2 regions of the Staphylococcus hyicus genome follow, and region 2 is predicted to be linked to the other one. Evidence: a T-box and tRNA genes for the amino acid it is inferred to sense, from the RefSeq annotation. Region 2 holds a T-box; the other holds one or more tRNA genes.
The links. A T-box is a leader RNA that pairs with one kind of tRNA and senses whether it is charged. The one in region 2 lies ahead of leuS (leucine--tRNA ligase), so its partner is inferred to be a tRNA-Leu.
Positions count from the first base shown of each region.

Region 1: it has a tRNA-Leu gene. The T-box ahead of leuS (leucine--tRNA ligase) is inferred to sense a tRNA for this amino acid. The anticodon was not compared.

Region 1 is NZ_CP008747.1:842,301-857,551, reverse strand. Features, by position in the region: gene SHYC_RS03910 (2-isopropylmalate synthase) at 1-1,226, shown strand, start outside; gene leuB (3-isopropylmalate dehydrogenase) at 1,228-2,277, shown strand; gene leuC (3-isopropylmalate dehydratase large subunit) at 2,280-3,656, shown strand; gene leuD (3-isopropylmalate dehydratase small subunit) at 3,656-4,234, shown strand; gene ilvA (threonine ammonia-lyase IlvA) at 4,240-5,508, shown strand; rRNA gene rrf (5S ribosomal RNA) at 5,556-5,670, opposite strand; rRNA gene SHYC_RS03880 (23S ribosomal RNA) at 5,822-8,748, opposite strand; rRNA gene SHYC_RS03875 (16S ribosomal RNA) at 9,129-10,680, opposite strand; tRNA gene SHYC_RS03870 (tRNA-Gly) at 10,809-10,882, opposite strand; tRNA gene SHYC_RS03865 (tRNA-Leu) at 10,900-10,982, opposite strand; gene SHYC_RS03860 (SprT family protein) at 11,300-11,752, opposite strand; gene SHYC_RS03855 (Tex family protein) at 11,745-13,895, opposite strand; gene sigB (RNA polymerase sigma factor SigB) at 14,120-14,890, opposite strand; gene rsbW (anti-sigma B factor RsbW) at 14,865-15,251, opposite strand, start outside.
Region 2 is NZ_CP008747.1:1,175,609-1,190,859, reverse strand. Features, by position in the region: gene dat (D-amino-acid transaminase) at 38-886, opposite strand; gene pepV (dipeptidase PepV) at 888-2,297, opposite strand; gene SHYC_RS05680 (YtxH domain-containing protein) at 2,499-2,921, opposite strand; gene SHYC_RS05675 (pseudouridine synthase) at 2,996-3,703, opposite strand; gene SHYC_RS05670 (putative polysaccharide biosynthesis protein) at 3,703-5,343, opposite strand; gene SHYC_RS05665 (BaiN/RdsA family NAD(P)/FAD-dependent oxidoreductase) at 5,460-6,722, shown strand; gene SHYC_RS05655 (rhodanese-like domain-containing protein) at 7,705-8,016, opposite strand; gene leuS (leucine--tRNA ligase) at 8,039-10,453, opposite strand; T-box leader at 10,499-10,683, opposite strand; gene SHYC_RS05645 (MDR family MFS transporter) at 10,798-11,979, opposite strand; gene SHYC_RS05640 (tRNA modification radical SAM protein MnmL/YtqA) at 12,091-13,050, shown strand; gene SHYC_RS05635 (tRNA 5-(aminomethyl)-2-thiouridylate-methyltransferase MnmM) at 13,047-13,610, shown strand; gene SHYC_RS05630 (transcriptional regulator, SarA/Rot family) at 13,710-14,120, opposite strand; gene SHYC_RS05625 (L-lactate dehydrogenase) at 14,230-15,183, opposite strand.

The DNA of each region.
Region 1 (15,251 bases), 330 kb from region 2:
CAAGTCCAATCCATTTGGAATCAAAACTGAATATGACTGAAAAAGATGTACTGGCTTCCATTACGGAACATGTATCCTACGCAAAAACATTATTTGATGTTGTACAATTTTCACCTGAAGATGCGACGCGTACACCCCTTCCATTTTTAATTCAAAGTGTACAAACTGCTGTAGATGCAGGTGCCACAATAATCAATATCCCTGATACTGTAGGTTATAGTTATCCAACCGAATATGGGCAGATTTTTAAAACATTGAAACAAGAAATCAAATCTAAATCAGAAATCATATATAGTGCACATTGTCATGACGATCTCGGATTAGCTGTCGCAAATAGTATGGCAGCAATAGAAAATGGCGCCACACGTATTGAAGGAACATTAAATGGTATTGGCGAACGTGCAGGTAATACGGCACTAGAAGAAGTTGCGCTTGGGCTTTATGTACGTAAAGATCACTACGGCATCGAAACACACATTCAACTGAATCAAACAAAAGCAACTTCCGATTTAATTGCACGATACACTGGCATTGCCGTACCTCGCAATAAAGCGATAATCGGCAAAAATGCATTTAGTCATGAATCGGGAATACATCAAGATGGATTTCTCAAAAATCCTGAAACTTATGAAATCATGACACCGCAACTGGTCGGTATTAAACAAACTGAATTACCCCTGGGTAAATTGTCTGGTAAACACGCTTTTCAAGAAAAATTGAAACAACTCGGATACGATATCACATCGAATGAACAGAAAGTTCTGTTTAAAGCATTTAAAAATATTGCAGATAAGAAAAAGCAAGTCACTGATCGAGATATTCATGCGTTAATTCAAGGTACAGCTCATGAATTACATTCAAACTATCAATTAACTACATTACAACTTCAATTTGTCTCACACGGTTTACAAAGCGCTGTCGTCGTCATAAAGGATAAAGATGGGCAAACATATCAAGATTCATGCATAGGTACAGGGTCAATCGTCGCTATTTACAATGCAGTTGATCGTATTTTTAATATGAAACCTGAACTTTTAGATTATCGTATTGAAGCCATCACTGAAGGGGCAGATGCGCAAGCTGAAGTGCGCGTTTCTATACGATTAAATAATGTGCAATATGATGGCGTAGGTTTTGACCATGATATTATATATGCATCTTGTAAAGCCTATGTTGAAGCATCATCTAAAGCAATGTCTCATATCAACACAAGTGAGGTGGTTTAACATGACTAAGCGAGTTGTTGCGATAGCTGGTGATGGTATAGGTCCTGAAATCATGTCAGGCACATTAGACGTATTAAAATTGTTAGCTCATAAATTTCATTTTAATTATGAACTTGAAGAACATCTCATGGGTGGATGTGCCATCGATCAATACAATACGCCTTTACCCGAACATACCCTGGCTGCGTGTAAACGTGCGGATGCCATTTTGTTAGGCGCTATAGGCGGTCCTAAATGGCAAAACCATCAAGAAAGACCCGAACAAGGATTATTGAAATTGCGACAATCATTAAGATTATTTGGTAATATACGCCCCACAAAAGTGACGCCATCAATGGTTAAATTATCCCCATTAAAGGCAGTAATCGTGACAAATACTGATTTTATTATCGTACGTGAACTCACAGGCGGCATATACTTTGGTGAACCAAGAGTACTACGAGCGGACTCAGCTATGGATACACTAGTTTATACAAAATCTGAAATCGAACATATCGCACATGTTGCTTTTAAACTCGCACAAAAACGAAAACAACGCGTCACTTCTGTTGATAAAGAAAATGTACTTGCAAGTAGTAAATTATGGCGTCAAACGATGAATGAAGTTGCACAATTCTATCCTGAGGTTCAATTAGAACATCTTCTTGTAGATGCTTGTAGCATGAAACTGCTTCAAAATCCACAACATTTCGATATTATTGTCACGGAAAATTTATTTGGAGATGTATTGAGTGATGAAGCATCCATGTTGCCTGGTTCACTAGGTCTCTCCCCTTCTTTGAGCAGAGGACATGATGGAGTAAGTTTATATGAACCTATTCATGGATCTGCGCCCGATATTGCTGGTCAAAATAAAGCCAATCCATTTGGTATGTTATTATCACTTGCGATGTGTTTAAGAGTAACATTTAACTTACCCGAAGCCGCTAAAATCATTGAATCATGTATCGAACATCTTATAGTTAATGAGTTAACTACTCCAGATATAGGCGGTCGTTATAAAACGAGTGATATTTTTAAATATGTTCAAACGTATATTAAGGAGGCGTAATTATGGGACAAACACTGTTTGATAAAATTTGGCATCATCATGTCATTACAGGTGATGCCGGTGAGCCACAACTACTATATATTGATTTACACCTTATTCACGAAGTCACTTCACCGCAAGCTTTTGAAGGATTACGTATTCAAAATAGGTCCTTACGCCGTCCTGATTTGACATATGCTACTTTAGACCACAACGTACCAACAATAGATATTTATAATATTCAAGACGATGTCGCACTAAACCAAATACAAGCACTTCAACAAAATTGTAAAGATTTCGATGTGACTTTATTTGATATGGGTTCACAAGAACAAGGTATCGTTCATATGGTTGGGCCTGAGCTAGGTTTGACACAACCAGGAAAAACAATTGTATGTGGAGATTCACATACGGCCACACACGGCGCATTTGGTGCAATTGCCTTTGGCATAGGCACAAGTGAAGTAGAACATGTATTTGCGACACAAACGTTATGGCAAATTAAACCCAAAAATTTAAAAATTGAAATCACTGGTTCGTTACCTAAAGGCGTCTATGCGAAGGACATTATCCTTTATTTAATTAATCAGTACGGTGTTGATTTTGGTACAGGGTATGCTATAGAGTTTACTGGCAACACCGTAAAGTCCTTATCTATGGAAGGCAGAATGACGTTATGTAATATGGCAATCGAAGCAGGTGCTAAATATGGTGTGATTCAACCCGATTCGACCACATTTGACTATTTAAAAGGACGTCGCTTTGTTGAAAATTTTGATAAAAAATTAAGTCACTGGCAAACATTATATAGTGACGAAAATGCCTCTTTTGATAAAGTCATTAAAATGGATGTATCACATTTAGAACCTCAAGTGACTTGGGGAACGAGTCCTGAAATGGGTGTCAGTGTCGGAGCGGCGTTTCCAGATATAAAAAACATCAATGATGAGCGCGCTTATCGCTACATGGGATTAAAGCCTGGTCAACGTGCCTCAGATATTCCGCTAGGTTATGTCTTTTTAGGTTCATGTACAAATGCCCGCTTATCTGATCTCATAGAAGCGAGTCGATACATTAAAAATCAAAAGGTTCACCCTAATATCACAGCCATCGTCGTTCCAGGATCAAGACAAGTAAAAAAAGAAGCTGAAACAATGGGATTAGATCGTATTTTTATTGAAGCAGGTTTTGAATGGCGTGAACCAGGATGTAGTATGTGCCTAGGTATGAATCCAGACCAAGTTCCTGATGGCGTTCATTGTGCCTCAACGAGTAATCGTAATTTTGAAGGTCGACAAGGTAAAGGGGCTCGAACACACCTCGTATCCCCTGCAATGGCAGCTGTCGCAGCGATTCATGGTCATTTTATTGACGTAAGAAAGGTGGCGAAAACATTATGATGAAGATTAAACCCTTTACCACTTATACAGGCACTGTCGTTCCTTTATTTCACGATAATATTGATACGGATCAAATCATACCAAAAGTACATCTGAAACGAATCTCAAAAAGTGGATTTGGCCCCTTTCTCTTTGATGAATGGCGTTATTTAAAGAATGGCCAAGATAATCCGGAATTCATCTTAAATCAAGCTCCATACAATAAGGCAACGATTCTCGTTACAGGAGATAATTTTGGGTGTGGCTCAAGTCGTGAACACGCTGCTTGGGCGCTAAAAGATTATGGTTTTCAAGTCATCATTGCTAAAAGCTTCAGTGACATATTTTATATGAATTGCACTAAAAATGCCTTGTTACCTATACGCCTTGACGATGATACAAGGCAAAAAATAGTTGCTGCAAAAAAAATCACAATTGATCTTCCAAGGCAACGAATTATTGTCAAAGATGATATCGTCACTTTTGACATTGAAGAAAGATGGAAACACAAATTTATCAATGGTTTAGACGATATAGGGATGACACTCGCTTTTGAAAAAGAAATAGAAGCTTATGAACGCGGTAAATTAAAGGAGTGAACAGAATGACTGTCACAACACCAACATTAAATATTAATGAAATTGATGATGCATATTTACGGTTAAAAGAGACCGTTAAAACGACCCCTCTTGAATATGATCATTATTTATCTTTAAAATATCAATGCCATGTCTATTTAAAACGAGAAGACCTACAGTGGGTGCGTTCATTTAAATTGCGTGGTGCCTATAATGCGATATCCGTATTATCATCCGAACAAAAATCACAAGGTATTACATGTGCAAGCGCAGGTAATCATGCGCAAGGTGTTGCGTATACTGCACGCCAACTTAATTTAAATGCAGTAATATTTATGCCTGTGACGACACCAAATCAAAAAATCAATCAAGTCAAATTTTTTGGGGATGCCAATGTTGAAATTAAATTGATTGGAGATACATTTGATGATTGCTTAAAAGAAGCATTAATATACACTAAAAATCATCAAATGACCTTTATCGACCCTTTTGATAACATGTATACGATTGCTGGTCAAGGAACAGTGGCAAAAGAAATTTTGACACAAGCCAATGATGCTCAAATACAATTTGATTATGTATTTGGTGCCATTGGCGGTGGTGGATTAATGTCAGGTGTTTCAACATATTTCAAATCACATTCACCTTTTACACAATGCATTGGTGTAGAACCACTTGGCGCAAGCAGTATGTTTCAGTCCGTATCACAAAATCGCATCATTAGTCTTGAAAATATCGACAAATTTGTAGATGGCGCATCCGTTGCTACTGTAGGCAATTTAACGTTCAATATTTGCAAAACTATGATTGATGACTACATACAGGTTGATGAAGGGGCAGTTTGTTCAACAATTTTAGATATGTATTCTAAACAAGCAATCGTAGCTGAACCTGCAGGCGCGCTTAGCGTTAGTGCATTAGAGCACTATCAATCACAAATCAAAGATAAAACTGTCGTATGTATTATTAGTGGTGGTAATAATGATATCAATCGTATGAAAGAAATCGAAGAACGTTCATTACTTTACGAAGAAATGAAACACTATTTTATTTTAAATTTTCCTCAACGACCAGGTGCATTAAAACAATTTGTCAATCACGTCTTAGGACCAAATGATGACATTACTAAGTTTGAATATCTTAAAAAAGCATCACAAAATACAGGAACAGTAATTATTGGCATACAATTAAAAAATCATGAAGATTTAGAAACATTGAAACACCGCATACATCGCTTTGATCCGAAGAATATGTATATCAACGAAAACAAAATGCTCTATTCATTGCTTATTTAATAGGAATACAAAAAACCCCAAGCACATATTGTACTTGGGGTTCATTTGCTTGGCAACGTCCTACTCTCGCGGAACGTAAGTCCGACTACCATCGGCGCTAAAGAGCTTAACTTCTGTGTTCGGCATGGGAACAGGTGTGGCCTCTTTGCTATTGTCACCAAACAATGTTTTACTTCGTGTCAAACGTTTTCACTTCGTAAAATACGGTGTGTTAAACGTTCGTATTCGAACATGTCACTTCGTAAAATGAATGATTATACATTCAAAACTAGATAGTAAGTATTGTTTCACAAGCATCACCTTATGAACTAAATTGATTAAGTCTTCGATCGATTAGTATTCGTCAGCTCCACGTATCGCTACGCTTCCACCTCGAACCTATTAACCTCATCATCTTTGAGGGATCTTATAACCGAAGTTGGGAAATCTCATCTTGAGGGGGGCTTCATGCTTAGATGCTTTCAGCACTTATCCCGTCCATACATAGCTACCCAGCTATGCCGTTGGCACGACAACTGGTACACCAGAGGTATGTCCATCCCGGTCCTCTCGTACTAAGGACAGCTCCTCTCAAATTTCCTACGCCCACGACGGATAGGGACCGAACTGTCTCACGACGTTCTGAACCCAGCTCGCGTACCGCTTTAATGGGCGAACAGCCCAACCCTTGGGACCGACTACAGCCCCAGGATGCGATGAGCCGACATCGAGGTGCCAAACCTCCCCGTCGATGTGAACTCTTGGGGGAGATAAGCCTGTTATCCCCGGGGTAGCTTTTATCCGTTGAGCGATGGCCCTTCCATGCGGAACCACCGGATCACTAAGTCCGTCTTTCGACCCTGCTCGACTTGTAGGTCTCGCAGTCAAGCTCCCTTATGCCTTTACACTCTATGAATGATTTCCAACCATTCTGAGGGAACCTTTGAGCGCCTCCGTTACTCTTTAGGAGGCGACCGCCCCAGTCAAACTGCCCGCCTGACACTGTCTCCCAACTCGATAAGAGTTGCGGGTTAGAAATCCAATACAATTAGGGTAGTATCCCACCAATGCCTCCACGTAAGCTAGCGCTCACGCTTCTAAGGCTCCTACCTATCCTGTACAAACTGTACCGAATTTCAATATCAGGCTACAGTAAAGCTCCACGGGGTCTTTCCGTCCTGTCGCGGGTAACCGGCATCTTCACCGGTACTATGATTTCACCGAGTCTCTCGTTGAGACAGTGCCCAAATCGTTACGCCTTTCGTGCGGGTCGGAACTTACCCGACAAGGAATTTCGCTACCTTAGGACCGTTATAGTTACGGCCGCCGTTTACTGGGGCTTCGATTCGTAGCTTCGCTAATGCTAACCACTCCTCTTAACCTTCCAGCACCGGGCAGGCGTCAGCCCCTATACGTCACCTTACGGTTTAGCAGAGACCTGTGTTTTTGATAAACAGTCGCTTGGGCCTATTCACTGCGGCTCTTCGAAGCGTGAACCTCAAAGAGCACCCCTTCTCCCGAAGTTACGGGGTCATTTTGCCGAGTTCCTTAACGAGAGTTCGCTCGCTCACCTTAGAATTCTCATCTTGACTACCTGTGTCGGTTTGCGGTACGGGCACCAATCTTCTAGCTAGAGGCTTTTCTTGGCAGTGTGAAATCAACGACTCGAAGAAAACATGTTTCTTCTCCCCATCACAGCTTGACCTTAATGAGTGCCGGATTTGCCTAACACTCAGTCTTACTGCTTAGACGTGCACTCCAACAGCACGCTTCGCCTATCCTACTGCGTCCCCCCATCGCTTAAAACGAATCATGGTGGTACAGGAATATCAACCTGTTATCCATCGCCTACGCCTGTCGGCCTCAGCTTAGGACCCGACTAACCCAGAGCGGACGAGCCTTCCTCTGGAAACCTTAGTCAATCGGTGGACGGGATTCTCACCCGTCTTTCGCTACTCACACCGGCATTCTCACTTCTAAGCGCTCCACATGTCCTTGCGATCATGCTTCAACGCCCTTAGAACGCTCTCCTACCATTGTCCTAAAGGACAATCCACAGCTTCGGTAATATGTTTAGCCCCGGTACATTTTCGGCGCAGTGTCACTCGACTAGTGAGCTATTACGCACTCTTTAAATGATGGCTGCTTCTAAGCCAACATCCTAGTTGTCTGGGCAACGCCACATCCTTTTCCACTTAACATATATTTTGGGACCTTAGCTGGTGGTCTGGGCTGTTTCCCTTTCGAACACGGACCTTATCACCCATGTTCTGACTCCCAAGTTAAATTATTTGGCATTCGGAGTTTGTCTGAATTCGGTAACCCGAGAGGGGCCCCTCGTCCAAACAGTGCTCTACCTCCAATAATCATCACTTGAGGCTAGCCCTAAAGCTATTTCGGAGAGAACCAGCTATCTCCAAGTTCGATTGGAATTTCTCCGCTACCCTCAGTTCATCCGCTCACTTTTCAACGTAAGTCGGTTCGGTCCTCCATTCAGTGTTACCTGAACTTCAACCTGACCAAGGGTAGATCACCTGGTTTCGGGTCTACGACCAAATACTCATTCGCCCTATTCAGACTCGCTTTCGCTACGGCTCCACATTTTCTGCTTAACCTTGCATCAGATCGTAACTCGCCGGTTCATTCTACAAAAGGCACGCCATCACCCATTAACGGGCTCTGACTACTTGTAAGCACACGGTTTCAAGTTCTCTTTCACTCCCCTTCCGGGGTACTTTTCACCTTTCCCTCACGGTACTGGTTCACTATCGGTCACTAGAGAGTATTTAGCCTTGGGAGATGGTCCTCCCAGATTCCGACGGAATTTCACGTGCTCCGCCGTACTCAGGATCCACTCAGGAGGGTATACGTTTTCGACTACAGGATTATTACCTTCTATGATTAACCTTTCCAGGTTATTCGTCTAACATATTCCTTTGTAACTCCGTACAGAGTGTCCTACAACCCCAACAAGCAAGCTTGTTGGTTTGGGCTCTTCCCGTTTCGCTCGCCGCTACTCAGGGAATCGATTTTTCTTTCTCTTCCTCCGGGTACTAAGATGTTTCAGTTCTCCGGGTCTACCTTCTCACATGCTATGTATTCACATGCGGATAACACGACATAACTCGTGCTGGGTTCCCCCATTCGGAAATCTCTGGATCACAGCTTACTTACAGCTCCCCAAAGCATATCGTCGTTAGTAACGTCCTTCATCGGCTTCTAGTGCCAAGGCATCCACCGTGCGCCCTTAATAACTTAATCTAAACGTGTTGATAAGCGTTCGCATTCTGCTTCATCACGGCACAAATCGCTCAGTTACTTACAAAAGTAAGCGCCTTCGCTCTTGTTTGTGATTCATAGACTGACAAACGCTTTCAATTCACGTTTATCGTATCTATAACATATGCACTACTTACCATCCACCAGTTATTAATTATTGTGAGTCGTCTGTCGACGACTAGCGATAATTTTTTGTTTCAAGCTTTTCGCTTGTCACTCGGTTTTGCTTGGTAAAATCTATACTTACTTATCTAGTTTTCAATGTACAATGTTGAATCCTCAAAATGAGCATTCAAAACTGAATACAATATGTCTTCGTTATTCCGTATCGCCTAAGGCGATATTCCGTATATTATCCTTAGAAAGGAGGTGATCCAGCCGCACCTTCCGATACGGCTACCTTGTTACGACTTCACCCCAATCATTTGTCCCACCTTCGACGGCTAGCTCCAAAATGGTTACTCCACCGGCTTCGGGTGTTACAAACTCTCGTGGTGTGACGGGCGGTGTGTACAAGACCCGGGAACGTATTCACCGTAGCATGCTGATCTACGATTACTAGCGATTCCAGCTTCATGTAGTCGAGTTGCAGACTACAATCCGAACTGAGAACAACTTTATGGGATTTGCTTGACCTCGCGGTTTTGCTGCCCTTTGTATTGTCCATTGTAGCACGTGTGTAGCCCAAATCATAAGGGGCATGATGATTTGACGTCATCCCCACCTTCCTCCGGTTTGTCACCGGCAGTCAACTTAGAGTGCCCAACTTAATGATGGCAACTAAGCTTAAGGGTTGCGCTCGTTGCGGGACTTAACCCAACATCTCACGACACGAGCTGACGACAACCATGCACCACCTGTCATTTTGTCCTCCGAAGAGGAAAACTCTATCTCTAGAGCGATCAAAAGATGTCAAGATTTGGTAAGGTTCTTCGCGTTGCTTCGAATTAAACCACATGCTCCACCGCTTGTGCGGGTCCCCGTCAATTCCTTTGAGTTTCAGTCTTGCGACCGTACTCCCCAGGCGGAGTGCTTAATGCGTTAGCTGCAGCACTAAGGGGCGGAAACCCCCTAACACTTAGCACTCATCGTTTACGGCGTGGACTACCAGGGTATCTAATCCTGTTTGATCCCCACGCTTTCGCACCTCAGCGTCAGTTACAGACCAGAAAGCCGCCTTCGCCACTGGTGTTCCTCCATATCTCTGCGCATTTCACCGCTACACATGGAATTCCACTTTCCTCTTCTGCACTCAAGTTTTCCAGTTTCCAATGACCCTCCACGGTTGAGCCGTGGGCTTTCACATCAGACTTAAAAAACCGCCTACGCGCGCTTTACGCCCAATAATTCCGGATAACGCTTGCCACCTACGTATTACCGCGGCTGCTGGCACGTAGTTAGCCGTGGCTTTCTGGTTAGGTACCGTCAAGATGTGCACAGTTACTTACACATATGTTCTTCCCTAACAACAGAGCTTTACGATCCGAAGACCTTCATCACTCACGCGGCGTTGCTCCGTCAGGCTTTCGCCCATTGCGGAAGATTCCCTACTGCTGCCTCCCGTAGGAGTCTGGACCGTGTCTCAGTTCCAGTGTGGCCGATCACCCTCTCAGGTCGGCTACGTATCGTCGCCTTGGTAAGCCGTTACCTTACCAACTAGCTAATACGGCGCGGGTCCATCTATAAGTGACAGCAAGACCGTCTTTCACTGTTGAACCATGCGGTTCAACATGTTATCCGGCATTAGCCCCGGTTTCCCGGAGTTATTCCAGTCTTATAGGTAGGTTACCCACGTGTTACTCACCCGTCCGCCGCTAACGTCAAAGGAGCAAGCTCCTCATCTGTTCGCTCGACTTGCATGTATTAGGCACGCCGCCAGTGTTCATCCTGAGCCAGGATCAAACTCTCCATAAAAGAAGTAAGCTTGATATAGCTCGTTGATTGGTTAAGCCAATCACTCTTGAAAGTACGTTACGTACTCAAAATTATTGGAATTAACGTTGACATATTGTCATTCAGTTTTCAATGTTCATGATTAATAATGGAGCGGGTGATGGGAATCGAACCCACAACATCAGCTTGGAAGGCTGAGGTTTTGCCATTAAACTACACCCGCAAATAATTTTAGGTTGATGCGGCCGAGAGGATTTGAACCTCCACGGGAATACTCCCACTAGGCCCTCAACCTAGCGCGTCTGCCGTTCCGCCACGACCGCTCGGTAAAAATCTTTGATTTTTTCGACAAGATTTATTTTACTATCCTCATTAGCTAAAGTCAACACTTTTTTAACAAATTTTTAACATTCGTAAAACACGATTAACTTTTTTGCAACGTATTAAAGCATAAATCATTTTCGTCCTTAAGTCAATACTCTTTTTATAATTAATTGCAATTTATGTGACGACCTGTATTATTATACGTAGCATAGCATTTAAAGTCAATATTATTTCCAATGTGAAAAAGGATAAAAATTCGTCTTTAATAGAATCTTTATCCTTTTAATCATATTTATAAGATAACAACCTTACTTTATTATAAGCGAGAAATCATTTTTAATTCACCGCCACATTGACCACATCTCATTTTTTTAATATTCACCTTGCGAATCCGAAGAAACTTTTGATGACACTTTATACATGTATATTCATAATTCGCGCGCTGGCGATATGAAAGTGTTGGTGTACAGTACCTTGGCGCACATACCTGTTGACTTAACAATTTAAAATCTGCATCTTTATGTTGATACCCTTTACCATCTAAATGTAAGAAATAATGGCAAAGCTCATGTTTAATAATGTTATCAATGGCTTTTTCTCCAAAATGTTCATATTGTTTAGGATTGATTTCAATGTGATGTGTGTTTAGTAGATAGCGGCCACCTGTTGTGCGCAATCGTTCATTAAAATAAATTTGATGACGAAACGAACGCCCAAAATATTTTTTAGCAATATATTCTGCACGCACTTGCAAATATTGGTTATCCATTTGGATCAATCATTGTTAATGAGACTTTTCCTTTATGTTGATCAATCCCATCTACCCACACTTCTACAATATCACCGACACTTACAACATCCATGGGGTGTTTTACAAAACGTTTTGCCAACTTTGAAATATGAACCAAGCCATCTTGTTTTACGCCTACATCTATAAATGCACCAAAATCAACGACATTTCTTACTGTGCCATTTAATTTCATACCTCTAGATAAATCTTCAATAGATAGCACATCTGATTTTAATTGAGGTGTTTCATATTTGTCACGTGGATCACGATGCGGAGCCATAAGTGATTGTACAATATCTTCTAAAGTTGGTATGCCAATGTTTAATTGATGTGCATAAGTTTGGATGTCCAACGTTTTAAATGTGTCGAGATGCGCAGCGCTTCCAAGCGTTGTAACATCAATCTTTAATTCTTCTAATAATTGATAAGTAGCTGAATAACTTTCTGGATGGATAGGTGTATTATCTAGTGGTTCATCCCCATCTACAATCCTTAAGAAACCTATACTTTGTTCAAATGTTTTTGCTCCTAAACGTTTCACTTTTTTTATTTCTTTATGATGTTTGATTGTCCCATTTTCTTCGCGATATTGAATGATATTATTTGCTATCGGTTTAGATAATCCAGCTACATGTTGTAATAAAGTACTTGAAGCTGTATTCACATTAACACCGACTTGGTTTACTGCTGTTTCAACAACAAAATCCAACGCTTCTCCTAATTGCTTTTGATTCACATCGTGTTGATATTGTCCAACACCTATCGATTTCGGGTCAATTTTAACGAGTTCGCTTAATGGATCTTGAACGCGTCGCGCAATGGAAACAGCACTGCGTTCTTCTACTTGAAAATCTGGGAATTCTTGTCTCGCAATATCTGATGCTGAATACACAGATGCGCCTGCTTCATTAACAATAATATATTGTACATTTAAATCATGTGTTTGAATCATATTCGCAACGAACTGTTCTGTTTCTCGACTCGCTGTACCATTACCAATTGCAATTAAATCTATATTGTACGTATTAACTATATCTAAAAACAGGCGTTCTGCTTCTTTCAATTTAGATACGGGTGGGTGCGGGTATATGACAGATTTAGCAATAAACGAACCTAAAGGACTTATTACTGCAAGCTTACATCCCGTTCGATAAGCCGGGTCAATACCTAAAATTTGTTTTTGTTTTAAAGGTGGTTGTAATAATAATTGTTTAAGGTTTTTACTAAAAACTTCAATTGCACTTTCTTCCGCACGTGTCGTTAAATCAGTACGAATTTCACGTTCTATCGAAGGAAAAATTAAACGTTTCATTGCATCATCAATTGCATTTAACACTACGTGTGATAATGCATGATTTGCCTTTATTTCTGCGCGTTTGATGTACTGTAGCAATAACGCTTTATCAACTTCAATTTTAATCGATAATATTTTTTCTTTTTCTCCACGATTCATTGCTAAAATTCTATGATTCGCTAAACGCTTTAATGGTTCCGAATAATCATAATACATGGCATACGTTTCATTTACATCATCTGCATTTTTCTTTTTTGTAGTAACGATCATACCATGATGGCAAGTATCTTTTAAAATACGTTGACGATATTTAGGTTGATCTGCGATGTGTTCTGCAATGATATCTTGTGCTCCTAAAATTGCTTCTTCTATTGTTAAAACTTCTTCATTAACATAATTTTGTGCTTTTTTTTCAATAGGCGTTGTCTCATTTTGCGCATAAATCCAATCCGCTAAGGGTGCGAGTCCTTTTCGTTTCGCTTCTGTGGCTCTCGTTTTTTTCTTTTGTTTAAAAGGACGATATAAATCTTCAACACGTTGGAGCTTAGTTTGTTTTAAAATGTCCTGTTTCAATCCCTCAGTTAACAAACCTTGTTGTTCAATATTGTGTATGACTTCATCTTTACGTTTTTGAAGATTTTGCATATAGTGAAATTCATCTGCAATTTTTTTAATTTCTACTTCATCTAAACCATCCGTCATTTCTTTACGATAACGTGCAATAAATGGAACGGTATTCTTTTCTTCTAAAAGCTTTAACACCGCTTCGATTTGTTTTATAGAAAATTGATATTCATTATGTATCGCTTGAACCAATGTATTTGCCAAGGTGTTCACCACTTTCTTTATAATTACTGTACTATTTTAACATTGTTGTTAAAAGATTTATAACGATGCTCGTAAAAATAGAATAAGCTGAGACATCTCATTGCCTCAGCTCATTCTTGTTCGCTGTAAATCGCCATTTTGAAATTCACTCTTATTTTAAAATATTCCATCACTACTTCAACTTTAAATTGAGATATGATGTATCAATTCAAATTTAAACGATTTTATTTCATTGCTGCCTCTTGCAGTTTTTTTATAGCAGTCCGTTGAAGTCTAGAGACATGCATTTGGCTTAAACCAATACGTTCCCCTGTCTCTTTTTGACTTAATCCATCTATAAATGTACATTGGATAATTTCCCGTTCTCGATCTGAAAGAATAGGAATAATACGCTCTAAAATCATTCGTTTTTCAGTTAAGTCATAATTATCATCTTGGCTCCCCATAATGTCTAACAACGTTACAGTTGAGCCATCTTTATCCGCTTCAATCGAATGGTCGACACTTAATGCGTTATAACTTTGTCCCATTTCCATAGCTTCTAAAACCTCTTCTTCTGTCACTTCTAATCGTTCAGCAATTTCAGAAATGGAAGGTGAGCGTTCAAGTTCATTTGTAAGTTCATCGTTGATTTTTTTAATTCTAGGACCAATTTCTTTAATGCGCCGTGGTACATGTACACTCCACGTTTTGTCACGTAAATACCTTTTAATTTCACCAATCACTGTAGGAACTAAAAATGCTTCAAATTTACGATCAAATGATAAATCAAATCGATTGATTGCACCAATCAGTCCCACCATACCAACTTGTACTAGATCTTCATGATGAGATTGTCCTTTAGAATACTTATATGCTAAAGATTCGATGAGTTTTTCATAATGCATGACAAGTTTTTCTTGAGCAACTTCATCTTGGTGCTCTTGATGTTGCTTAATCCAGTCGTTGATTTGTTCAGGTGAAACAGAATTAGCTGATTTCGACTCTTTCGTCATTGTTTCGCACCTGCTCTTTTTTGATATACTTAATCATACTGATCGTTACACCTGTTTCTTTGTCTACTGTAACTTCATCCATTAACGACTCAATTAAGAATAATCCTAAACCGCCTTCACGTAAGAAATCGATGTTTTCGTTTTCTTTATAGGGTCCAAGTTGTTGTTTCGTCTCTTGATAATTAAAACTTTCACCTTGATCCGACACAATAATTTTAATATGTGTATCACATTTTTCAAATCCAATATTGATATAGCCTTTTTCCTTTTTATCTTTATATGCATGTTTAACCGCATTAGTAACTGCTTCACTCACAGCAATTTTAGCATCCTCAATATCATCATATGACGCACCAGCTTG
Region 2 (15,251 bases):
TTAAGTTAAATCTAGTAAGTATTCTTATATTAACACATTATTCAGAGTGAGATTGAATATATTTTTCAAATCCCTTTTGTAACTGTCGTGTGATACGCCCCACCTTACCGTCTGCCACAGGTTCGCCATCAATTAAAACAACGGGCATAACTTCAACTGATGTACTTGAAATGATGACTTCATCTGCTGATTTGAGGAAATCTATTGTAAATGGTTCTTCATTAAATTCAATATTCTGATCTTCACAAACCCATTGAATCACGCGTCGTGTAATACCATTTAAAATAAAATTGTTTGCTGGATGCGTATGAACGACACCATCTTTAATAGCATAAACGTTACTAGATGCGCCTTCAGTGACAATTTCGCCACGATGTTGAATCGCTTCTTCTGCGTTATATTTTGTAGCATATTCTTTAGCTAACACATTGCCTAAAAGATTTAAACTTTTAATGTCACATCTTAACCAACGAATATCTTCAGTTGTAACAACAGAAACGCCTTCTTCTAACGCTTTATAAGGACGGTCATAGGATTTTACAAAGCCTGTTAAAACAGGTTCGACACTTGGCGTTGGAAATGCATGATCACGCGGAGCAGCACCTCTAGTTACTTGAATATAGACTCCACCGTTTGTAACTTGATTGACTTGCGCAAATTCACGCACAAGTGTTGTTAATGATTCTACCGTATGATTTAAATCTAAACCAATTTCACTCGCACTTCTTAAAAGGCGTTCAAAATGTTCTTTTGCCGTAAATAATTTGTTATCGTATATACGCACATATTCGTAAATACCATCACCAAAGTTATATCCTCGATCGTTGTATGCAATTTTAGCATCTTGTTCTTCAACAAATGATTCGTTTAATAAAACTTTTACCATATTACCCCTCCACGCAAATCGAATAAATTGCCTCTAAATAAATACTAGTTGCGTCAAACAATTGTTTTTTTGTAATGTATTCATTTTTTTGATGCATTAAATCTTCTGAATCCTCAAACATCGCTCCAAAAGCTACACCTTTTTCAAGGTTTCTTGCATAAGTTCCTCCGCCAATTGTAAAGGATTCACGCAAATCACCTGTTTGATTTCGATAAGCAGTTAATAGTTTCTGAACAAATGGATCTTTAGGATTAACAAAATGTGGCGTTTGAACTTTTCCAACTTTTATTGAAAATCCTTGTGTGTTGATTTCTTTTTCAAACTTGCGAATAGCTTCTTCAAAGCCAAAGCCTTCAGGATATCTTAGATTTATACCGAATTGTCCCCCTGTAGCTTTAGTGTATTGAATTATGCCGATGTTGGTTGTCAAGCTTCCCATTGCTTCTGTATGGAATCGCATACCCATTTTTTCACCAAAATGAGATTCAAATAAATAACGTTCACTAAATTCCACCCAATTTTTTGCATTAATGTCTAATTTCAAGGCACTTAGGAAGTGAATTAAATGTAAACCAGCATTAACGCCTATAGATGGATCCATTCCATGCACCGCTTTACCTTCAACAAATAATTTGAGTACACCACTATCCACTTCATGCGCTCCTTTTAAATGATGCTTTGAAAGGTAAGCTTCAAATTGTTGAATACAATCGGTCATATTTTCCTTAACTAAAATATCGGCTTTCGCCTCGTCAGGAACCATGTTATAGCGTTCTCCGGATGCAAAGCTTATGAGTTCATGCTCAGGTTCATCGTGATCAGAAGACATCTGACTTTGTTTAATATCAAACGTTGTAATCCCTTTCTCACCATGAATAAGTGGAAATTCTGCGTCTGGTGCAATTCCTATCGTAGGCATTTCTTCTGTTTTAAAATAGCGTTCAGTACATAACCAATCAGACTCTTCATCTGTACCCAAAATGATATGAATACGTTTCTTCCAATCTACATTCATATCATTTAAAATTTTCACAGCATAATAAGCTGCAATTGTAGGCCCTTTATCATCTAAAGTTCCCCTAGCGATTACTCGGTCTTCCGTCACTACAGGTTCAAATGGATCAGATGCCCATCCCTCACCAGCAGGTACAACATCTACATGTCCTAAAATCCCAAATAATTCATCGCCTTTACCCGCTTCGATACGCCCTGCAATATGATCAACATCAACAGTTTTAAAACCATCACGTTTTGCTAGATGATACATGTATTCTAACGCCTCTCGCGGACCAGGTCCTACCGGCATATCTTCTGTAGCTAGCGCATCATCTCTTACTGATTTAATCGCGAGTAATCCTTTTAAATCTTCAACGATTTCAGTTTCATATTCTCGTACTTTGTCTCTCCACATGACGATCATCTTCCTTTTATGTATTCTGAATTCTATTTTACATGATTTAAGATATAAACAACAGTAGAACCCTCGATATTATTTTAATTTTTCTGAAAACAGAATGGTCAACAACTCTATTTGTGAAAACGATATTTTAAGTGCAGCATTTTTACATAAATAAAAACTAGGACATGCATTCACGTCCTAGTTATCAAAAATTTATTGATTTACACCGCTATTTTTATTTGATTTTAAATCCTCTTCAGTGACAACACGAAGATTGTTAGAAGGATCGCCGCCACCTTCGTCATCAAAAGCCGCTTCTCTTTTACCATCATGTGACACTTGACTGTTTTGAGCGAATTGGTCTTTCTTTTGATTCAAAAATGCTTTTGGATCTTGTTTCGCTTCATTCATATAAGCTTTTGGATCTGCTTTCACCTTATTAAATTCTTCAGTAGCTAAGGCACTAACATGAGAAACCTTTTCTCGTGCATTTTGCTTATAACTTTCAGGATCTTCTTTATATTTATCAATTTCTTGTTTCAAGACATCGCGATTTTGTTTTTTTGATAAAACAACCGCTAATGCTGCACCACCAATACCAATAATTGCTCTAAGTAAACTTGTTGACTTCGCCATTTTAATCACCTCTTTAAATTCTAACTATACCATACCCACATAAAAAGATATGAAACATCTTTGTATATCTTTTCTTAATTTAATGATGCCTCAAAACCTAATGCTTTAAAGTCATCCGCCGTCAATTTGCGATATGCACCAGGTGCTAATGACGTATCTAAAGATAAGTTTGCAATTTTAACGCGTTTTAAATATACCACTTCATTACCCACACTATGAAACATGCGTTTAACTTGGTGAAACTTCCCTTCTGAAATGGTTAAAAATGCATGCTTTGCACTGATAATTTGAAGTGTCGCGGGTTTTAATACACCTTCTTTTAAAGTCACACCAGTTTTAAATACAGTAATATCTGTTTCACTTATAGGATTTAAAGTTTCTACATAGTACGTCTTTGGCACATGTTGGTTTGGGTTCATCAATTGATGGTTAAATTGACCATCATTCGTAATCAATAATAATCCCTCAGTATCTTTATCTAAACGTCCGACTGGAAAGAGGTTGAGATGAGCATATTCTTGTATCAAATCAATCACTGTTTCATGTTGATCATCTTCGGTTGCTGATATGACATTCTTAGGTTTATGCATCATTAAGTAAACATATGGTTCATACTGGATACGTTGACCATCCACTTCAATGACATCTTGTGTCGGATCAATTTTTAATTTAGGTGACTTAACAACATGTTCATTAAGTCTCACCTTGCCTGTCTTTAACAACGTTTTCACTTCTGTACGCGTTCCTTGTCCCATTTGAGATAAAAATTTATCGATTCGCATTATAGAAATCTCAGTCCTAACTTGCGACGTAACTTATTAGGGATATCCCCTAAAAATTTATCTGCTAAGCGTGTACGCATTGTTATCGAACCATAGATGAGTCCCCCTACAATCACACATAGTATCGTTATAACTAAAGCGCCGACTTGTGAAGCTGGAGATATAAATAATTGAAGTACAAAATAGGTGATTTCTACACCTATCATCATCATAAAACCAACTAATAAAATTCGACACACATCAAAGATAGTATCTTCAAATTTAAATTTCGCATATTTCTTTAACACGATAAGATTACATAGGATTGCAAATGTCAAAGCAATACATGTACTTAAAATAGCACCTGCCGTATGCAATAAAAATACTAATGGCGTGTTTAAAATAAATTTAATCATTACAGAACCTATGACAATAAATACAGTAAGCTTTTGCTTATCAATACCTTGTAGCATCGATGCGGTTACACTTAACAATGAAATTAAAATTGCAGCTGGCGCATAATAAAACAACAGTCTACTGCCATCAAAACTAAATTCATAAAAGACGGTATACAGTGGTATTGCTAATGCCATAATACCTAAACTTGCTGGCACAGTAATAAACATTAATACACCTAAAGAGGTACGAATTTGCTTATGCATTTCTATATAATCGCCAGATTCATACGTTTTGGTAATATATGGAATTAAACTAATAGCAAAACCAGCAGCTAATGACGTTGGTATCATCACAATTTTATTCGTAGTCATATTCAACATCGTAAAGAACATATCTTGTAATCGCGGCGCAAAACCAGCCATGCTTAATGCGTTATTATGCGTAAGTTGGTCCACAATAATGAATAACGGAAAGTTCAGACTTACGATAACAAATGGGATACTGTAAGAAATAATTTCTTTGTACATTTTTCCGTAAGACACATCGATACCCGTCGTGTCAGATTCAACCATTTTTTGAATATGTGGTCGACGCTTTATCCAATACCACCAAAGTGTTAATAATCCTACTATCGCTCCAATGGCAGCACCAAATGTAGCAATACCATTTGCAAATAATACAGATCCTTTAGCGATATTTAAAACGATATAACTCCCAACTAAAATAAATAAAATACGCGCTATTTGTTCAGTAACTTCTGAGAGTGCTGTCGGTCCCATGGATTTATATCCTTGGAAAACGCCTCTCCATGTTGCGAGTAACGGGATAAAAATAACTACGAAACTTATCGTACGAATAATCGAAGTGATTTCTGCAACTGTCCAACCATCAGCATCATTAGTGTTGTTGGCAATTGTAATCGATGCAATTGTTGGTGATAGCAAATATAAAATAATAAATCCTAAAACCCCCGTAATACTCATAACGATAAAGCTAGATTTGTATAACTTTTGACTCACGCGATAGGCGCCAATGGTATTATATTTGGCGACATATTTTGATGCAGCAAGAGGGACACCTGCAGTAGCTACTGCAATGGCGATATTATATGGACCGTAAGCATAGTTAAAAGGCGCTAAATTATCCGCACCCCCTATTATTTTGTAAAAAGGAATGATATAGATAATTCCTAATATTTTAGTAATAAGTATACTTACTGTTAGAAGAAAGGTCCCTCTGACTAATTCTTTATTTTCACTCATAGTTCAACCTACCTAACCTACTAATTTCAAAAATAAATTATAACACAATATGGTTATTATACACGTAAAAGTATTATGTTAAAATCGTTATATCAAGAACAAGGAGAATTCACGCTATGTGCTATCAAACAATTGTCATCGGCGGCGGCCCAAGTGGCCTAATGGCTGCAATTTCATCAAGCGCGCAAGGGCAAAACGTTTTATTATTAGAAAAGAAAAAAGGCCTCGGTCGTAAATTGAAAATTTCAGGTGGCGGTCGTTGCAACGTGACCAATCGACTACCATATAATGAAATTATTAAACATATTCCCGGAAATGGTAAATTTTTATACAGTCCTTTTTCCGTTTTTGATAATGAATCTATCATCTCGTTTTTTGAATCGCGAGGCGTTCCTTTAAAAGAGGAAGATCACGGTAGAATGTTTCCAGTCAGCAATAAATCTGAAGATGTGTTACATGCACTTGTTGAAACGTTAAATCAGCAACATGTCACAATTAAGGAAGAAACAACCGTAACCTCTGTATCTAAAAATAGTGAGCAATGCTTTGAAGTTGTCACAGATGACCATCAAACATATGTCTCAAAATCATTAATCATCGCAACAGGTGGAACGAGCGTCCCTCAAACAGGTTCAACTGGTGACGGGTATCGCTTTGCTAAAACGTTTAACCACACAATAACAGAGCTTTTTCCTACAGAAGTGCCCATCAAATCAAGTGAAGCGTTTATTAAATTAGAAACGCTAAAAGGATTAAGTTTAAAAAATGTAGCGTTATCTGTACTAAAGAAAAATGGTAAAAAACGTGTAACACATCAAATGGATATGATATTCACTCATTTTGGAATCAGTGGCCCGGCTGCTTTAAGATGTAGTCAATTTGTATATTATGAACAAAAACAACAAAAGCAACCTTTAATTGACATGCATCTTGATGTCTTTCCTGACATGAATGAAACTGAATTAAAGGCGTACGTAACGACTTTACTTTCATCAACACCTGATAAAATAGTAAAAAACAGCTTGCATGGTTTAATTGAAGAACGTTATTTAACATTTATGCTTTCAAAAGCTGAAATCGACACAAATACTACATATCATCATTTAACATCACAACAACTTAATCAATTTATCCATCTATTAAAAAACTTTACATTTAAAGTAAATGGCACACTCCCTTTAGACAAAGCCTTCGTTACTGGAGGCGGTGTTTCGATTAAAGAAATTATGCCCGCTACAATGGCATCAAAGTTAGTACCTGGTCTGTTCTTTTGTGGAGAAGTACTGGATATTCATGGTTATACTGGTGGTTATAATATTACAAGTGCACTTGTTACTGGCTATGTAGCTGGCTATTATGCTGGATTCCATACGCTTTAATAAATGGCCTTGGACATAACTCCCCTGTTAATCCAAAAACCAACAAAATTCTTCGCATGATGTGCACCCCAAAAGTTAGACAAAAAATCTAACTTTATGGGGTGTGTTTATGTGGGTAAAAGATACCAATTCGAATTCTAGTTCGCCCCTCTAATTGTATTCAGAACTATCAAATATAATTGCTTTCTTGCTTTTTTATTTCCTCTACGATTAATAGTACCTTGATAATTGATTGTCCTAATTGAAATATACGAATACCAACGTATGCATTTAACTTTTTATTCTTAGAAAACTTTATAATAAATCCTCCGATGAATAAAGCTGTTGTTAGTCTTCCAAAACCAGGAAGAGAAAGAAGCATTTCGAATTCCGAAAGTTGTTGGACTAAATTAATCTTTTCTTGATTGTAATGTTTTCTTTCTTCTCGAAGATGTAAAAGGATATTCACTACGCATCTTACTTTATTAATTAAAAAATGATCTTTAGATACGCTCGGAGAACTTTCATTAGCTAATTAAATACGTTTGTCTCCATAGTTTTCAATTTTAATAGCGCGCATACCCTTTAAGGAAACTTTTGAGGCTGAGACACAGCGAGCTCGTTAATCAAAAAAACCAAAATTTCTCGGACGTGAACTTTGTGGGTTGTATATATAGTTTTCATGAGGGGAAGAATGGTGAAAACATCACTTTGATTGCGTCCTTACCCGAGACATCTGAGGCATTAAGCCGAAACTAAAAATCCATTTTGAGCGACGAAATCCAAGATATTTCTGCGCTCTAAATTAGTTGAGGTAAGGCGCCTAGAAAAGCGAGCATACTCCTTTAATTCTTTATATCATTATTAAAGTTAATCAGTTTGATAATACAGTTTTATTAACCAAGGGACTAGACAACCTATTTCTTTCAAACACTATAAAAAATAGCGGTGAAGAATTCTATCTTCATAAAATTCTTCACCGCTAATCTTAGTATGTTTATTTTTAAATACGTTTAAATTCTAAGCCTTCACTACCCCATGCATTCATACCACCTTCGATATTTACAGCATCGATACGATGGTCAATTAAATAATCTGCAACCTTTGCGCTACGTACACCACCTGCACAAACGATATAATACGTTTCGTCCGTATTAAATTCATTCAAATGATTAGGAATAGTGTTCATTGGGATATGCTTTGCGTTTGGAATCATTCCCATAGCTACTTCTTCATCCTCACGAACATCAATCACATTTACAACATCATGGCTTAATAATAAAGATTTTAATTCGTCAGTGGTGATTTCTTTCATTTCTGAACATCCTTTCATCAATCTATTTTGCTACAATATTAACAAGTTTTTGAGGTACGGCAATGACCTTCTTGATTTCTTTACCCTCAATAGCCCCTTTAATATTCTCATTTTCAAATGCAAGGCGTTCCATTTCTTCTTTAGAAGCATCTTTAGAAATTTCTAATTTTGCACGTACTTTGCCGTTGACTTGAACTACAATTTCAACCACTTCACCCTCGAGTAATTGCTCATCATAGCTCGGCCATGGTTGATAAGTAATTGTACTTTCGTGTCCTAAAATCGACCATAATTCCTCACCCACGTGCGGAGCAATTGGTGCTAACATTTTTACAAAACCTTCTACATAAGATTTGTTGATTTTTTCAGCTTTATAACACTCATTTATGAAGACCATTAATTGACTAATTGCAGTATTAAAGTTTAACGTTTCAAAGTCTTCAGTAACTTTTTTCACCGTCTGATGATATATTTTTTGTAATTGCGGTGTATCTTCGTCAACAACTTTCGTACTTAATTCATGCTGATCTGAAACAAGCAAACGCCAAACTCGGTCTAGGAATCGTCGAGAACCATCGAGACCATTTTCACTCCAGGCAATAGAAGCATCTAAAGGTCCCATAAACATTTCATATAATCGTAGCGTATCCGCACCATGCGATGCTACGATATCATCAGGATTTACGACATTACCTTTCGATTTACTCATTTTTTCATTACCTTCACCAAGAATCATACCTTGGTTAAATAATTTTTGGAAAGGCTCTTTTGTCGGTACGACACCAATATCGAAAAGTACTTTATGCCAAAAACGCGCATATAGTAAGTGTAATACCGCATGTTCTACACCACCGATATAGAGATCAACCGGTAACCAATGTTTTAATTTTTCAGGATCTGCTAACATTTGGTCATTTTTAGGATCGATATAGCGTAAATAGTACCAACAGCTTCCCGCCCATTGTGGCATAGTATTTGTTTCACGTCGCCCTTTCATTCCTGTTTCCGGATCGACCACATTCACAAACGCATCGATATTTGCTAATGGCGATTCACCTGTTCCCGAAGGTTTAATTTCATCTGTTTTAGGAAGAAGCAAAGGCAATTCATTTTCAGGTACTGTCGTAATTGACCCGTCTTCCCAATGAATGATTGGAATCGGTTCGCCCCAATAACGTTGACGGCTAAATAACCAGTCTCTTAGTTTATAGTTTACCTTCTTCTCGCCTAATCCTTTTTCTTCTAAAATTTCAATCGCTTTAGCAATTGCATATTTATTGTTTAAACCATTTAATTCATTCGAATTCACATGAATACCGTCTCCACTGAAGACACCATTTGTCAATTCACCTTCAATAACATAGTGAACTGGCAAATTAAACGTTTGAGCAAATTCATAGTCACGTTCATCATGACCCGGAACCGCCATGACTGCACCCGTACCATACGTAGATAACACATAATCTGCAATCCAGATCGGTACACGTTCACCGGATAATGGATGTTGTGCATAAGCCCCTGTAAATACTCCTGACTTTTCTTTCGCTAAATCAGTACGTTCAAGATCAGATTTTTTTGCCGCTTCTGACTGATACTGTATTATTTTATCTTTTTGAGCTGGCGTTGTAATTTGATTCACTAATGTGTGCTCAGGACTTAACACTAAAAATGTTGCACCATAAATGGTATCTGGTCGTGTTGTAAATACTTCAATCGATGCGTCACTGTTTTCAATACCGAATGAAACTTTTGCACCTTCAGAACGACCAATCCAGTTACGCTGCATATCTTTAATAGATTCCGGCCAATCAAGTGTTTCTAGATCTTCTAACAATCTGTCTGCATACGCAGTGATTTTTAAAACCCATTGTTTCATCGGACGACGTACAACAGGATGACCACCACGTTCAGATACACCATCTACAACTTCTTCATTAGATAATACAGTCCCTAACGCTTCACACCAGTTGACCGGAATTTCATCAATGTATGCAAGCCCTTTTTTATATAATTGAATAAAAATCCATTGTGTCCATTTATAATAATCAGGGTCTGTTGTACTCACTTCTCGATCCCAATCATAACTAAAACCAAGCTCTTGAATTTGACGCTTAAACGTTTGAATATTTCTTTTTGTAAATTCCGCCGGACTATTACCTGTATCTAATGCATATTGTTCAGCTGGTAGTCCAAATGCATCCCATCCCATTGGATGCAACACATTATAACCCTGCATACGCTTATATCTAGAGATAATATCTGTTGCCGTATATCCTTCTGGATGCCCCACATGTAACCCAGCACCTGAAGGATAAGGAAACATATCTAAAGCGTAAAATTTCTTTTGGCCTAAGTTATCTTTCGTTTTAAAAGTTTTATTTTCTAGCCAATAGGTTTGCCACTTTTTTTCAATCTCTTGATGATTATAATTCACAATCATTCCTCCTAATTAAAAAAACATCTCAACCCAATTATGTCTACAAATAGGGACGATTTTCACCGCGGTACCACCCTAGTTCACTTGTGTGCGCTTCATTACATAATGGATTGAGATGTCATTAAATTCATTTAGTATCGGCAAGTTCATTCATCCTATAACGTTAGTTTCCAGCACCACTAACTCTCTTTAGATATAACAATGAATTACTACTCCTTGATTTATTTTAAAACTATAAAATAAACCCTTGTCTCTGTATTGAAACATCACTTGAGACATGCTTCTCATACGATTCATTACTATCATATGAAATTTATAACGATTATGCAAGCTAATATCTTTACTTATCGATATAACATTTTCTTATCTATACGTCTATCAAAAATAGAGATAAATCCGATGGACACCATTAACAATCCAATCATTGAAAGAAACATCACTTGCATATTAAATACATCTACAAGGATACCACCAATTAATGGTCCGAACGCTTTGCCTACTGTAGATGCAGAGTTAACGATACCTTGATAGACCCCTTCTCTTCCTTTAGGAGATAAAGTATTCGCTATGGTTGGCACGGCAGGCCAAACAAACATTTCAGCAAAAGTTAATATCACCATACCAACGATAAACATTGTAAAGCTTTCCGCAAAACTTGTAATAAAAAAGGAAATGATGAAAATCAACACCCCAACATAGAGTTGCTTTTTCAGTTGACCTTTTAATACATAAATAATCGGTGAAATAAGGGGTTGTCCTAGCAGTATCAGCATACCATTGATAGTCCAAAGCAAGCTGTATTGACTCATTGAAATCCCAATTTCTTGCGTAAAGGATGCGATTGTTGTTTGCCATTGTACATATGCAATCCAACAAATTGCAAACATCACACAAATTAATAGTAATGCTTTAAAATGTTTTTTATTTTGTACATGTGTCATACCCTCTAACGTTTCCGCAGTTTTAACAGTAGCACGATATTCTATTTTAAAATTCAATAGTGCTACAAAAAAGAAAACTACATACATGAGTAAATTTGCTAAGAAAATATAGTTAAAACTAAGTTCAGCAACAAATCCACTTAACGCTGCTCCCACTGCGACACCAATATTTTGCGCGAGATATATAGCGTTAAACGTTTGGCGACCACCTCTAGGCCAAACCGCTCCCGCCATTGCATAAATCGCTGGTATAATCATTCCCCCACCAAATCCTAAAATGATAAGCCATAAGGGATACCATGGCCAACCATGAAAAAAATTCAACCCGGCCGTAGCAAACAAACTGATCCACGTACCTGACATAATGGTTTGATATCCACCTAAACGATCAAATAGTGCGCCTCCTAATAAATTACCCACGACCATACCAAAAGCATTTACCATCAATACAATTCCCGCTGTACTTAATGATTTCCCTAAAACTTCACTCATATAAATTGTATTTAATGGCCATAAAAAACTGGCACCCGTGATATTAATTGCCATTCCAATCACAAGCCACCAAATTTCTTTCGGCATTTTCATATGTTTGACACCTCTTCATTTCTTTGTCTTTATTTTTTCACTATAACACGACTACCACAAAATATGTTAAAATCTTGAAATACATTTAATTTAGAAAGGAAGTTTCTTCATATGGGTAAATACTTTCCCTATGCATTTGAAAACAAAAGGTATCACACGCTAAATTACCATCTGAAACAGCATTTTGGACAAAAGATTTTCAAGGTCGCTTTAGATGGAGGTTTTGATTGCCCAAACCGAGATGGTACTGTTGCTCACGGCGGGTGCACGTTTTGTTCAGCCGCTGGCAGTGGTGACTTTGCAGGAAATCGAGCCGATGCCATTCATGTTCAATTTAAAGAAATTAAAGAACATATGCATGAAAAGTGGCATGAAGGTCAATATATCGCTTACTTCCAAGCTTTTACAAACACACACGCACCTGTACATATACTACGCGAAAAGTTTGAAGCAGCCTTAAATGAAGAAGGTGTTGTTGGGCTTTCTATAGGCACGCGTCCAGACTGTTTACCTGATGATGTGGTGGCATATTTGGCTGAACTGAATCAACGTACCTATTTATGGGTTGAACTCGGGCTTCAAACCGTTCATCAAGAAACATCAGACCTTATCAACCGTGCTCATGATATGGCGTGTTATTATGAAGGCGTACAAAAATTAAGAAAACACAATATTAATGTTTGTACTCACATAATCAATGGTTTGCCAGGTGAAAATTATGACATGATGATGGAAACTGCGCGCGTCGTATCTCAAATGGATGTACAAGGCATTAAAATCCATTTACTTCATTTGTTAAAAGGCACACCTATGGTCAAACAATACGAAAAAGGATTATTGCAATTTATGACTAAAGAAGAATACATTCATTTAGTGTGTGATCAACTTGAATTATTACCTCCATCTATGATCGTGCATCGAATTACGGGTGACGGGCCAATTGATTTACTCGTAGGTCCTATGTGGAGTGTCAATAAATGGGAAGTATTAAATGAGATAGATGCAGAATTAGAGCGAAGACAGTCCGTACAAGGTGCTCATTATCATCCTAATCAGAAGGTGTTACAATGATAGTCCAACGTATTTTGCCATTTGCAAAATCATTAATCAAATCCCATGTTAGAGATGACAGTATTGTTATTGACGGTACATGTGGAAATGGTCATGATACCGAATTTTTAGCACAAACAGTCCCTAATGGTCATGTCTATGCATGTGACATTCAATTACAAGCAATTGAACAAACGCGTCAAAAAGTTCAATCTTATTCTAATGTCACAGTAATTCACACTGGTCATGAAAACATTACACAATACATCGATACAACGCATCGCTCAACAATTGATGCCGCATTGTTTAATTTAGGCTATTTGCCTAAAGGAGACAAGACCATCGTTACCAACGCGCCGAATACAATTAAAGCATTTGAAAGTATATTCGAATGCCTACGCCCAGAAGGTATCATAGTTTTAGCGATATACCCGGGTCACCCAGAAGGTTATGAAGAAAGCCAACTATTAAATGCATATTTTGAACAATTAAATCAACAACAAGCCCACGTTATTAAATATGAGTTTATAAATCAACAAAATCATCCCCCTTATATTATTGGTATAGAAAAACGGAAGTGAGTTAATGCCCTCACTTCCGTTTTATTCTATACATGTATTCAAACTTAATTGAATCATTTTACCATTAATATCAACGTTAATTAGGAACCATCCATAGATTTATATTTCGCAGCCATTTATGATGGAATTAAGTTGATTTTTTAAGTTATCTTGCCTATTTTCAATGGCAGTACATGTAAAATCAATAAGTTCTTGTTTATCTTGTGATTTGTTCTCATTAAAGTGGATAATCACAGTGCGTTCATCGTCTGAAGGTCGTTCTTTTACAATCCATTTTTTTTCGACTAAATTGTTAAACGTTCGTGTTCGTTTATAAGCTTTTACTTTGACATAATTGTCCATATCTTTTAAAGTCATAGAACCTTTATCCCACAACGTAAGTAGAATAAGAAACTCTTCTTTAGATAAATTAAATTGTTTGTCAATCTCATCAAAAATCTCTTCGACTTGCTTTTGCAAATTATCCAAAAGAACGATATCACTTACATCATATTTTGATTTTTTTCCCATGATTAAGCCTCCAATATAGATTATCCTAATTGATACAATAGTCATTATGATATGTGTACCCTAAACATTGAAAGCTTAATCATATCGTTAATTAATTATCGACTTTTAATTATTCAAATAAATATTCAATAGAATCTTGCATATCTTTTAATACTTTGCAAGATTTCGCAAATTTTTCTTTTTCTTCATCATTTAATGGTGTTTCAATAATTTTAACTGCACCTTCTCTATTGATTAAAGTAGGTACGCCTGTATACACACCTTCATGACCATATTCGCCTTCTAAATAACTTGAAACTGTTAATACAACATTTTGATTACGTAATATTGCTTTAGAAATGTGCATTAATCCCATTGCAACGCCATAATATGTCGCACCTTTAGCTTTAATGATATCATACGCTGCGTCTCGCGTTTGTACATAGATATCTTCAATTAAATGACTTTTAGCAGGGTCTTTTTTCAATTCGTCATAAAGAGATACACCTGCAATTGTTGCGCTAGACCATACTGGTACTTCAGAGTCGCCATGCTCACCAATAATGTTGGCATGTACACTTGAAGGTGCAACATTAAATGCTTCACTTAATAGATGTTTGAAACGCGCTGTATCTAAAATTGTACCCGAACCAATCACTTTATGTTTTGGTAAACCAGAATATTTTAATGTTACATAAGTTAAAATATCAACAGGGTTTGCTGCAATTAAGAAAATTCCATCAAAACCACTGTCCATAATAGAAGTAATAATACCTTTATATATTTTTGCATTTTTTTCTACTAAATCTAAGCGAGTTTCTCCAACTTTTTGCGGCGCGCCAGCACAAATCACGATTAAATCTGCATCGCCACAATCTTCATATTTACCTGCTTTTACTTTTACTGGAGACATCGCATACGGTGCACCATGGTTTAAATCTAATACGTCACCACGAACTTTATCTTCATTAATATCAATGATGAGCAATTCATCTGCTACACCTTGACTTACCATAGTAAATGCGTAACTCGCACCTACTGCACCATTTCCTACTAAAACTACTTTGTTACCTTTTTTTGACATACTGACACGCTCCTATCTACGTAGTCCTTTAATCAATTATGTTATATGTGATATTTTTCACATTATTA